DNA from 2 places in the Cupriavidus sp. SIMBA_020 genome. Region 1 is predicted to be linked to the other one. Evidence: predicted binding sites of a transcription regulator. Region 1 holds the regulator's gene; the other holds the start of a gene.

Region 1 (5,224 bases):
CGCTGGAACTGAAGCCGGCGCCCGCGCCCGGCAAGCCCTGAACCCGGACGCGCCCGCCGCGTCACGCATGCATTGACCTGATGAACGACTCCGCCACGCTCGCCCCGAACGCCGCCGCAGCCCCGTCGGCCGCCCGTACCGACAGCAGCACGCTGGTCGTGCGCCACCTGAAGAAGCGCTACGGATCGCGCACCGTGGTCAAGGACGTCTCGCTGGACGTGAAGAGCGGCGAGGTGGTGGGCCTGCTCGGCCCGAACGGCGCCGGCAAGACCACATCGTTCTACATGATCGTGGGCCTGGTGGCGCTGGACGAGGGCGACATCGTGCTGGACGACCAGCACATCAGCGGCCTGCCGATCCACGAGCGCGCCCGCATGGGCCTGTCCTACCTGCCGCAGGAGGCCTCGGTCTTCCGCAAGCTCAACGTCGAGGAAAACATCCGCGCCGTGCTGGAGCTGCAGATCGAGAACGGCAAGTCGCTGCCGAAGGCGGAGATCGAACGGCGCCTCGATTCGCTGCTGGACGACCTGCAGATCGCCCACCTGCGCAACAACCCGGCGCTCTCGCTCTCCGGCGGCGAGCGCCGCCGCGTGGAAATTGCCCGGGCGCTGGCCTCCGCGCCGCGCTTCATCCTGCTGGATGAGCCATTCGCCGGCGTGGACCCCATCGCCGTGGGCGAAATCCAGCGCATCGTCAGCTTCCTGAAGGCGCGCAATATCGGCGTGCTGATTACGGACCACAACGTGCGCGAGACGCTCGGCATCTGCGACCACGCCTACATCATCAGCGAAGGCACGGTGCTGGCTGCCGGCCAGCCTGAGGAAATCATCGCCAACGAGTCCGTGCGACGCGTCTACCTGGGCGAAAACTTCCGCATGTGACCCATCGGCCGCCGCGCGCGGCCGCGTTTCTCCCGGCCTCCACGGCGACAGCCGGGGTCGATCAGGAAGCCAGAGCGATAGGCGATAGCAATTTCCGTTCCATAGTCGGAAGGATGCGCATAGAATAGGTCGCATGAAACCGTCGCTTCAGCTTCGTCTCTCGCAACATCTGGCATTGACCCCACAGCTGCAACAGTCGATTCGATTGTTGCAGCTCTCGACGCTTGAACTCCAGCAGGAAGTGGAACAGGCGCTCACCGAAAACCCCCTGCTCGAACGCGAAAACGACTGGATCGAAAGCCCGCTGCGGGTGTCCGCCGATGGCTCGGTCAACCTCCAGAGCGCCCCGGCGCCGGCCTCCTCCGAGCCGCAGCCCAACGGCGACGCGCGCAGCGACGGGGCATCCAGCGGCGAGGACGACAACTACAACGACAACGGCAGCGAGGACTACGGCAGCGACTGGAGCCTCGACGACTTTGCCCGCCGCCCGCAGGGCGACGAGGACGAAAAGACGCCGATGCAGCTGCGCGACGCCGAACCCACGCTGCGCGAGCACCTGATGGAGCAGCTGGCCCCGCTGAAGATCTCGGTGCGCGACAAGGGCCTCGCCATCTTTCTGGTCGAGTCGCTCGACGATGACGGCTACCTGAGCGCCTCGCTCGAGGAAATCTGCACCGAACTGCCCGAGGAACTCGAATTCGAGATCGACGAAGTCCACGCGATCCTGACCCTGCTGCAGAGCTTCGACCCGCCCGGCGTGGGCGCGCGCAATGCCGCCGAGTGCCTCAGCCTGCAATTGCGGCGCCTGAAGCACCCGCACCGCGACCTGGCGCTGACCATCGTCAACCATCACCTGGAATTGTTGGCCGTGCGCGACTACACACGGCTAAAGAAAGCGCTCCAGGTGGACGAAATAGCACTGAAGGCGGCTCACGAACTGATTCGCTCGCTGGCGCCGTATCCGGGGCATGCGTTCAACCGTCCCGAGGCCGACTTCGTGGTGCCCGACGTGTTCGTGCGCAAGAGCGGCAGCGGGTGGATCGCGGCGCTCAATCCGGACGTCATGCCACGGCTGCGCATCAACGACATGTATGCGCAGATTCTGCGCGGCGCGAAGGGCGAATCGGGGACGGCGGGCCTGCAGCAGAAGCTTCAGGAGGCGCGGTGGCTTATCAAGAACATCCAGCAACGATTCGACACGATCCTGCGTGTTTCTCAGGCCATTGTCGAACGTCAAAAGAACTTTTTCACGCATGGCGAAATCGCGATGCGCCCCTTGGTTTTGCGGGAAATAGCCGATACACTCGGTTTACATGAGTCGACCATTTCCCGGGTCACCACGAATAAATACATGGCCACGCCCATGGGTACTTTCGAGTTGAAGTACTTCTTTGGGAGCCACGTCTCCACGGAGACTGGCGGCGCGGCCTCTTCCACGGCAATCCGCGCGCTGATCAAGCAACTGATAGGAGCCGAAGACCCCAGGAATCCCCTTTCCGACAGCCGGATCGCCGAACTGCTGGGTGAGCAAGGCTTCGTGGTCGCACGCCGCACGGTGGCCAAATACCGCGAAGCGCTCAAGATCCCCGCAGTGAATCTCCGCAAGACTTTGTAGCCGAGCCGCAACCGCCTGCCTGGTGCGGCTCTTTCAGAAGGAGAAGCGCTATGAACTTCAAGATCAGTGGACACCACCTCGACATCACGCCCCCGCTGCGTGAGTATGTGGAAACGAAACTGGAGCGAATTGTCAGGCATTTCGATCAGGTCATCGGCGTGAGCGTGCTGCTATCGGTGGACAACCACAAGGAGAAGGACCGGCGCCAGTACGCGGAAATCAATCTGCATCTGAAGGGGAAGGACATCTTCGTCGAAGCGCATCATGAAGATCTGTATGCGGCGATCGACTGTCTGGTCGACAAGCTCGACCGCCAGGTCATCCGCTACAAGGACCGCGTACAGGGCCATGATCGCGAGGCGGTGAAGTACCAGATGGCCGCCCAGCAACTGACGCAGCAGTAGACCTGCAGGCAACCGGAAGCAGAGCGGTTGCCAACCCTGCAGAGGACTGAAAAGAAGAGCTCAAGCCGCGCAATCAGCGCGGCTTTTTTGATGCTCGCGCGCCATGGCGGTGACGGTGCGGGCACCTGGAATGTTTCGTTACCTTATTGCCACGCCCGAGGGCGACCCGGGGCCCCCGGGAGCGGTCAAAATGGGAACAAGTGTTCGCAAGCCGCCCGCCACGGTGTATGCTCCGCCATACAAATAACGACAGGACGGCCCCGGGACACCCCGGGTGGGCAAGCCGGCCGGCACGTCGTGGCACCGCCGCGACCCCGGCGCTGCATCGCAAAATCGCGGTGGAGCCCTGCTCTATAATGGCCGGACGCTCCAATGCGGGCGTCCCAGACAAGTTCTCGGTACCCTAGCTTCGCCCCGTATCCGGCGGGACGGCCTTCGCGCCCCGGCCCGCTAACCTGACTTCTCGCGCATCGCCCATGAATCGTTTGGCCAAATTGCTGCCACCCGGCAACATCCATCTCGACGTCACCGTCACCAGCAAGAAGCGGGTCTTCGAGCAAGCCGGGCTCCTGTTCGAGAACAACCATGGCGTGGCCCGCGCTACCGTGACCGATAACCTGTTCGCGCGCGAATCGCTGGGTTCCACGGGCCTGGGCGCCGGCGTGGCCATTCCGCACGGCCGCATCAAGGGCCTCAAGCAGCCGCTGGCCGGCTTCATGCGCCTGGCCGAGCCCATCCCGTTCGAATCGCCGGACGGCAAGCCGGTGTCGCTGTTGATCTTCCTGCTCGTGCCGGAACAGGCCACGCAACAACATCTGGAAATCCTGTCGGAAATCGCCCAGCTGCTCTCGGACCGCGAGATGCGCGAGGGCCTCGCCACGCTACCCACGTCGGAAGCGGTGCATGATCTGCTGACGCAGTGGCATCCCTGACTCCCGCCCCAACGGCCGCCTGAAACGGCCTGTCTGCCCCCGAAAGTCATACGCGCATGGAACTCACCGGCGTCACCTCGCAGTCGATCTTCGACGACAACGCAGCCGACATCAAGCTCTCGTGGGTCGCCGGCCTGGAAGGCGCCGACCGGGCCTTCGACGTGGAATTCGCCCGTGAAGCCACCTCGGCGGCGGACCTCGTCGGCCACTTGAACCTGATCCACCCGAACCGGATCCAGGTGCTCGGCAAGCCGGAAATCCTGTATTACCAGCGGCTCGACGATGAGCCGCGCAAGCGCCAGATGGGCGAGCTGATCCTGCTCGAGCCGCCGTTCCTCGTCGTGGCCGATGGCATGGAGCCGCCGCCGGACCTGGAGCTGCGCTGCACGCGCTCGTCCACGCCGCTGTTCACCACGCCGGTGTCGTCGGCGGCCGTGATCGACCACCTGCGGCTCTACCTGTCACGCATCTCCGCCCCGCGCGTGACGATGCACGGCGTGTTCCTCGACATCCTCGGCATGGGCGTGCTGATCATGGGCGAATCCGGCCTGGGCAAGAGCGAACTGGGCCTGGAACTGATTTCGCGCGGCCATGGCCTGGTGGCCGACGATGCCGTCGATTTCGTGCGACTTGGGCCCGACTTCATCGAGGGCCGCTGCCCACCGCTGCTGCAGAACCTGCTGGAAGTGCGCGGCCTGGGCCTGCTCGACATCAAGACGATCTTCGGCGAGACGGCCGTGCGGCGGAAGATGAAGCTCAAGCTGGTGGTGCAGCTGGTGCGCCGCAACGACGGCGAGTTCGAGCGCCTGCCGCTGGACTCGCAATATCTCGATGTCCTGGGCCTGCCGATCCACATGGTGAAAATCCAGGTTGCGGCCGGCCGCAACCTTGCCGTGCTGGTGGAGGCGGCCGTGCGCAACACGATACTGCGCCTGCGCGGCATCGACACCCTGCGCGATTTCATGGACCGCCAGCGCGCCGCCATGCAGGCGGACGTGGTCTCGCGCGGCCAGGGCCGCCTGCTCTGACGCGGGGGCGCGTCAACGCGCCCCGGCACTCCATCGTTTGTGCTGTAATGGGCATCGAGCCAAAGGATCGGACCCATTCGTAGTGTTTCCACAGCCAAGGAGAGAAGCATGAAGAAGCTGATCGCGATGTGTGTGCTGGTGACCCCGCTGCTTGCCACGGGCGCGTTTGCCCAGAGTGCCTCGGCCCCCGCCGCGGCCGGCGACAAGGCCGCCAACGCCCAACAGGACAAGATGAAGGCCTGCAACGCGCAGGCCACCGGCAAGAAGGGCGACGAACGCAAGGCGTTCATGAGCGACTGCCTCTCCAACAAGCCGGCCGCCGCCGCGGAACCCAAGACCCAGCAGGACAAGATGTCCGCCTGCA
Region 2 (5,224 bases), on a different contig from region 1:
GAAGCCGTCGTAGCCCAGCGCGGCGCAGAAGCGGGCGATGGTCGGCTGCGAAACGCCGGCGCGTTCGGCCAGTTCGGGCATCGACAGGCGGATCACGCTGGCGCCGTGGCGGGTGACGTAGTCAGCCAGGCGGCGTTCGGACGGACGGAGCGTGTCGTAGACGGCAAGGATTCGGTCGCGCATGGTGGTGCGGGTCTCGGCTGGCCATCGACGTGGCCATTCTGGATTGAAAGTGTAGAGATTCTACACAGAATGAAGTGAGGATCGATCGGGAATCGGGGCTGTGCCACCTTAGGGCTTTCCCGTATTTGCTTTGACAGAGCCATATTTCTGTCAGAAAGTGGCTTCCAGCAGGCTAAGGGCCAAGGCTATAATGTAGAAAATCTACAGATCAACGGGCGTTTTTTGCCCTGCGCTCCCCACGAGGAACATGTCCGCCATGACCCAATCCGTTCATGCCGAGGTGTCGGCCGTTACGCAACGCATTGTCGAGCGCAGCCGCGCGAGCCGCGCCGCCTATCTGGCGCGCTGCGAGCGCGCGCAGCGGGAACTCGGCCCGCTGCGCGGCATGTCGTGCGCGAATCTGGCGCACGGTTACGCCGCGCTGCCGGCTGACGACAAGCTCAAGCTGCGCGTCGAGCACGCGCCGAATCTCGGCATCGTTACCGCGTACAACGACATGCTGTCGGCCCACCAGCCCTACGAGCGGTATCCGAACGTGATTCGCGAGGCGGCGCGCGCGGTGGGTGGCGTGGCCCAGGTGGCCGGCGGCGTGCCGGCGATGTGCGACGGCATCACGCAGGGCAATGCCGGCATGGAGCTGTCGCTGTTCTCGCGCGACGCCATTGCCATGGGTACGGTGGTCGCGCTCTCGCACAACACCTTCGATGCGGCGCTGATGCTCGGCGTGTGCGACAAGATCGTGCCGGGCCTGCTGATGGGGGCGCTGCAGTTCGGGCACCTGCCCATCGTCTTCGTGCCGGCCGGCCCGATGGCGACCGGCCTCTCGAACAAGGAAAAGGCGCGCGTGCGCCAGCTCTACGCCACCGGTCAGGTCGGCCGCGACGCCTTGCTGGAGGCCGAATGCGCCGCCTACCACAGCGCCGGCACCTGCACCTTCTACGGCACGGCCAACAGCAACCAGTTCCTGATGGAAATCATGGGCTTGCACGTGCCGGGCTCGGCCTTCGTGCACCCGGACAGCGGCCTGCGCGATGCGCTGACGGCGGCCGCGGCGCAGCGCGCGCTGGCGCTGATTGCGCGCGGCAACGCGTACACGCCGCTCGCCCAGATCGTGGACGAGCGCGCCATCGTCAACGCCATGGTCGGCCTGCTGGCCACGGGCGGCTCCACGAACCATACGATCCACCTCGTCGCCATGGCGCGTGCCGCTGGCATCGTCATCGACTGGAATGACTTCGACCGCCTGTCGGCGGTCACGCCGCTGCTGGCGCGCGTCTATCCGAACGGCTCGGCCGATGTGAACCACTTCCACGCGGCCGGTGGCGTGGCCTATGTGATTGGCCAGCTACTCGAGGCGGGGTTGCTGCACGAGGATGTGCAGACCGTGATGGGGCAAGGGCTGGCGCGCTACACCGAGGAGCCGGTGATGACTGACGGCACGCTGCGTTGGCGCGATGGTCCGGCCACCAGCGGCGATGCAGCCGTGCTGGCCCCGGCGTCGGCGCCGTTCTCGAAGGAGGGCGGGCTGCGCCTGATGGCCGGCAACCTCGGCCGGGGCGTGATCAAGGTGTCGGCCGTGGCCGACGAGCATCGGATCGTGGAGGCCCCGGCCCGCGTGTTCGACTCCCAGGAGGCGCTGCAAGCCGCCTTCGAGGCCGACGAACTGAATCGCGACGTGGTGGCGGTAGTCCGCTTCCAGGGGCCGAATGCCAACGGCATGCCCGAGTTGCACCGCCTCACGCCGGCGCTCGGCGCGCTGCAGGATGCCGGCCACAAGGTGGCGCTGGTGACCGATGGCCGCATGTCGGGCGCGTCAGGCAAGGTGCCGGCAGTGATCCATGTGGGGCCGGAGGCGCTTGTCGGCGGACCGCTGGCGCGGGTGCGCGACGGCGACCGGATCCGCGTAGATGCCGTATCCGGCACATTGACCCTGGTTGGCGATGCCGGCGTGCAGGCCGAATTCGCTGCGCGCATCCCGGCGACCGCGCCGGACGACGAGTTTGCGCGCTTCAGCATGGGGCGCGGCCTGTTCGGACTGTTCCGGCGCCATGCCCGGATCGCCGAGGAAGGCGGCAGTGCCCTGGACTTGTCCGAGGCCGACGCCGCGCCCGCTGTCCAAACGGCCAGCGCGGTCGCACAATAGGCAAACGCTCACCTTGCCCTGCACGCACTTAGTCGTCGTTTAATCGTCGTTTAGTCGTTTTACGATTTTCAGCAATCGCCGCGGCCCGGTATCTCCATGCCGCGGTGCACCTTCGCGCCACGTTTTTCGCGCCCGAAGGCTACCGACAAGGATGGCCCGACCATCCGACCATGATCGACGGAGCAGACATGATCTATATCCTGATGGGCGTTTCCGGCAGCGGGAAAACCACGGTCGGCCAGCTGCTGGCCAGCCAGTTGCACTGCGGCTTCCACGATGCGGACGCCTTCCACAGCGAGGCCAACAAGGCCAAGATGCACAACGGCATTCCGCTGACCGACGAGGACCGCTGGCCCTGGCTGGCCGCGATGCGCGCCGCCATCGACACCGCTCGGGCCGAGGGCCGCACCCACGTTTTCACCTGCTCGGCGCTGCGCCAGACCTACCGCGACCGCCTGACCCCGCCGGACGGCGGCGTGACCTTCGTCTTCATGAAGGGCGACGCCGGCACCATCGGCAGCCGGCTGTCGGCGCGCACGGACCATTTCTTCAATCCGGCGCTGCTGCAAAGCCAGTTCGATACCCTCGAGGAGCCGCGCGACGCGCTGGTACTGGATATCCGCCGCACGCCCGAGGCACTGGTCCAGGACATTCTGGACAAGTGCCCGCCCGAGTCGGCCGCCTGCAGCGGGAAGCCCGCCGCCTGACTTGGACTGACCGGAGCTGACCTGACACCGCCAGCCCAGCCTCGGGGCGCCGTGCCTTCGGCGGCGCCTGGCTGGCAAGCATCTTGCTAAACCGAATTCACGTGCCGGCGCGCGTGACCCTTGCGGGTTTTGCCGGCGCGGATATGCTGAAAGAGCCAACTCGACAAGGCATCGACAAACGGGCGACCGGGGAGACGGCACGGCACGGTCAGTACGAGGCCGGCGCGGGCGCCCATTTCACGAAGGAGCGGCCATCATGGCGGCGCGGTTTTTCGACGAGATGCTGGAAGGGCGGGAGGACGGCGTGGTGGCGGCCATCGAGGCCGGACAGACGCTGCCGTCCGGGGCGGTCAGGGCCCACTATCGCAATTTTGCGGACTGGATCGGGCGGCAGTCCGCATCGACAATGGACAACAAGCGCGCCGAGGCGGACCTGATCTTCCGGCGCGTGGGCATTACCTTTGCCGTCTACGGCGACAAGGACGAGTCGAACAGCGGCACCGAACGGACTATTCCGTTCGATGTGATTCCGCGCATCTTTCCGGCTAGCGAGTGGGCCACGCTAGAGCGCGGCCTGCGCCAGCGCGTGGCCGCGCTGAACCGGTTCATCCACGATATCTACCACGGCCAGGACATCATCCGCGCCGGTGTGATTCCGCCCGACCAGATCTACAACAACGCGCAGTACCGGCCGGAGATGCTCGGCATCGACGTGCCGCGCGACATCTACGCCCACGTGGCCGGCATCGACGTGGTGCGCGCCGGCGAGGGCGAGTTCTACGTGCTGGAGGACAACCTCCGGGTGCCGTCCGGCGTCTCGTACATGCTTGAAAACCGCAAGATGATGATGCGGTTGTTCCCGGAGCTGTTCGCGCGCAACCGGGTGGCGCCGGTGGCGCACTATCCCGACCTGCTGCTGGACATGCTGCGCAGCGTGTCGCCCCAGAACATCGCCGATCCCACCGTGGTCGTGCTCACGCCGGGCATGTACAACTCGGCGTATTTCGAACATGCGTTCCTGGCCCAGCAGATGGGTGTGGAACTGGTGGAGGGCAGCGACCTGTTCGTCGAGGACGAGCACCTCTACATGCGCACCACGCAGGGGCCGCAGCGCATCGACGTGATCTACCGCCGCGTGGATGACGACTTCCTTGATCCCCTCGCATTTCGTCCAGATTCGGCGCTCGGTGCGGCCGGGCTGCTGTCGGTCTACCGGGCCGGCAATGTGACGATCAGCAACGCCATTGGCACGGGCGTGGCCGACGACAAGTCGATCTACCCCTACGTGCCGGACATGATCCGCTTCTACCTGGGCGAGGAGGCCATCCTCAACAACGTGCCGACCTATATGTGCCGGCGCCCGGACGATCTCCAGTTCGTGCTCGACCATATGGCCGACCTCGTGGTCAAGGAGACCCACGGCGCGGGCGGCTACGGCATGCTGGTCGGCCCGGCGGCCACGCGTGCCGAGATCGACCAGTTCCGCGAGGTGGTGAAGTCGCGTCCCGAGCAGTACATCGCCCAGCCGACGCTGGCGCTGTCCACCTGCCCGACCTATGTGGAGTCGGGCATCGCGCCGCGCCATATCGACCTGCGGCCGTTCGTGCTGTCGGGCAAGGAGGTGCGCATGGTGCCGGGCGGGCTGACCCGCGTGGCGCTGCGCGAAGGGTCGCTGGTGGTCAACTCCTCGCAGGGGGGCGGCACCAAGGACACCTGGGTGCTGGAGCGCTGAGCCATGGAATACGCCGATCGCCGGGAGAACCCATCATGTTGAGCCGCACCGCCGACCATCTGTTCTGGATGTCCCGCTATACCGAGCGCGCCGAGAACACCGCGCGCATGCTCGACGTCAACTACCAGACTTCGCTGCTGCCGCAGTCCGCCGAAGTGGCCGAGCAGGGCTGGTGGGCGATGCTCGATATTTCCGAGCTGACCAACGCCTTCGACCACAAGTACGGCCTGCTGCACCGGGACGACGTGATCGACTTCATGGTCCGCGACATGACCAATCCGTCGTCGATCATGAGCTGCCTGCGCGCGGCGCGCGAAAACGCCCGCGCGGTGCGCGGCTCGCTGACCACGGAGGTCTGGGAGACGCTGAACACCACCTGGCTGGACGTGCAGCGCATGATCGCCGATGGCGAACTGCGCGACGACCCGTCCCGCTTCTTCGAGTGGGTCAAGTTCCGCT

Evidence for each region. Region 1 encodes sigma-54, which starts transcription at its own class of promoters, with help from an activator protein. Its sites were predicted from a motif close to TGGCANGNAANCTGCTTT; they were not measured.
Region 2: the regulator sigma-54 is predicted to act here: its motif matches at 3,106-3,123, upstream of SB751_RS02325 (circularly permuted type 2 ATP-grasp protein).

The regions. Positions count from the first base shown of each region.
Region 1 covers NZ_JAWRWU010000007.1:303,930-309,153, reverse strand. The annotation lists gene lptA (lipopolysaccharide transport periplasmic protein LptA) at 1-41, shown strand, start outside; gene lptB (LPS export ABC transporter ATP-binding protein) at 81-881, shown strand; gene SB751_RS16365 (RNA polymerase factor sigma-54) at 1,015-2,496, shown strand; gene hpf (ribosome hibernation-promoting factor, HPF/YfiA family) at 2,547-2,900, shown strand; gene SB751_RS16355 (PTS sugar transporter subunit IIA) at 3,377-3,832, shown strand; gene hprK (HPr(Ser) kinase/phosphatase) at 3,889-4,860, shown strand; gene SB751_RS16345 (PsiF family protein) at 4,969-5,224, shown strand, end outside.
Region 2 covers NZ_JAWRWU010000001.1:498,517-503,740, reverse strand. The annotation lists gene SB751_RS02340 (MurR/RpiR family transcriptional regulator) at 1-183, opposite strand, end outside; gene edd (phosphogluconate dehydratase) at 440-2,326, shown strand; gene SB751_RS02330 (gluconokinase) at 2,515-3,033, shown strand; gene SB751_RS02325 (circularly permuted type 2 ATP-grasp protein) at 3,290-4,765, shown strand; partial or broken gene SB751_RS02320 (alpha-E domain-containing protein) at 4,798-5,224, shown strand, end outside.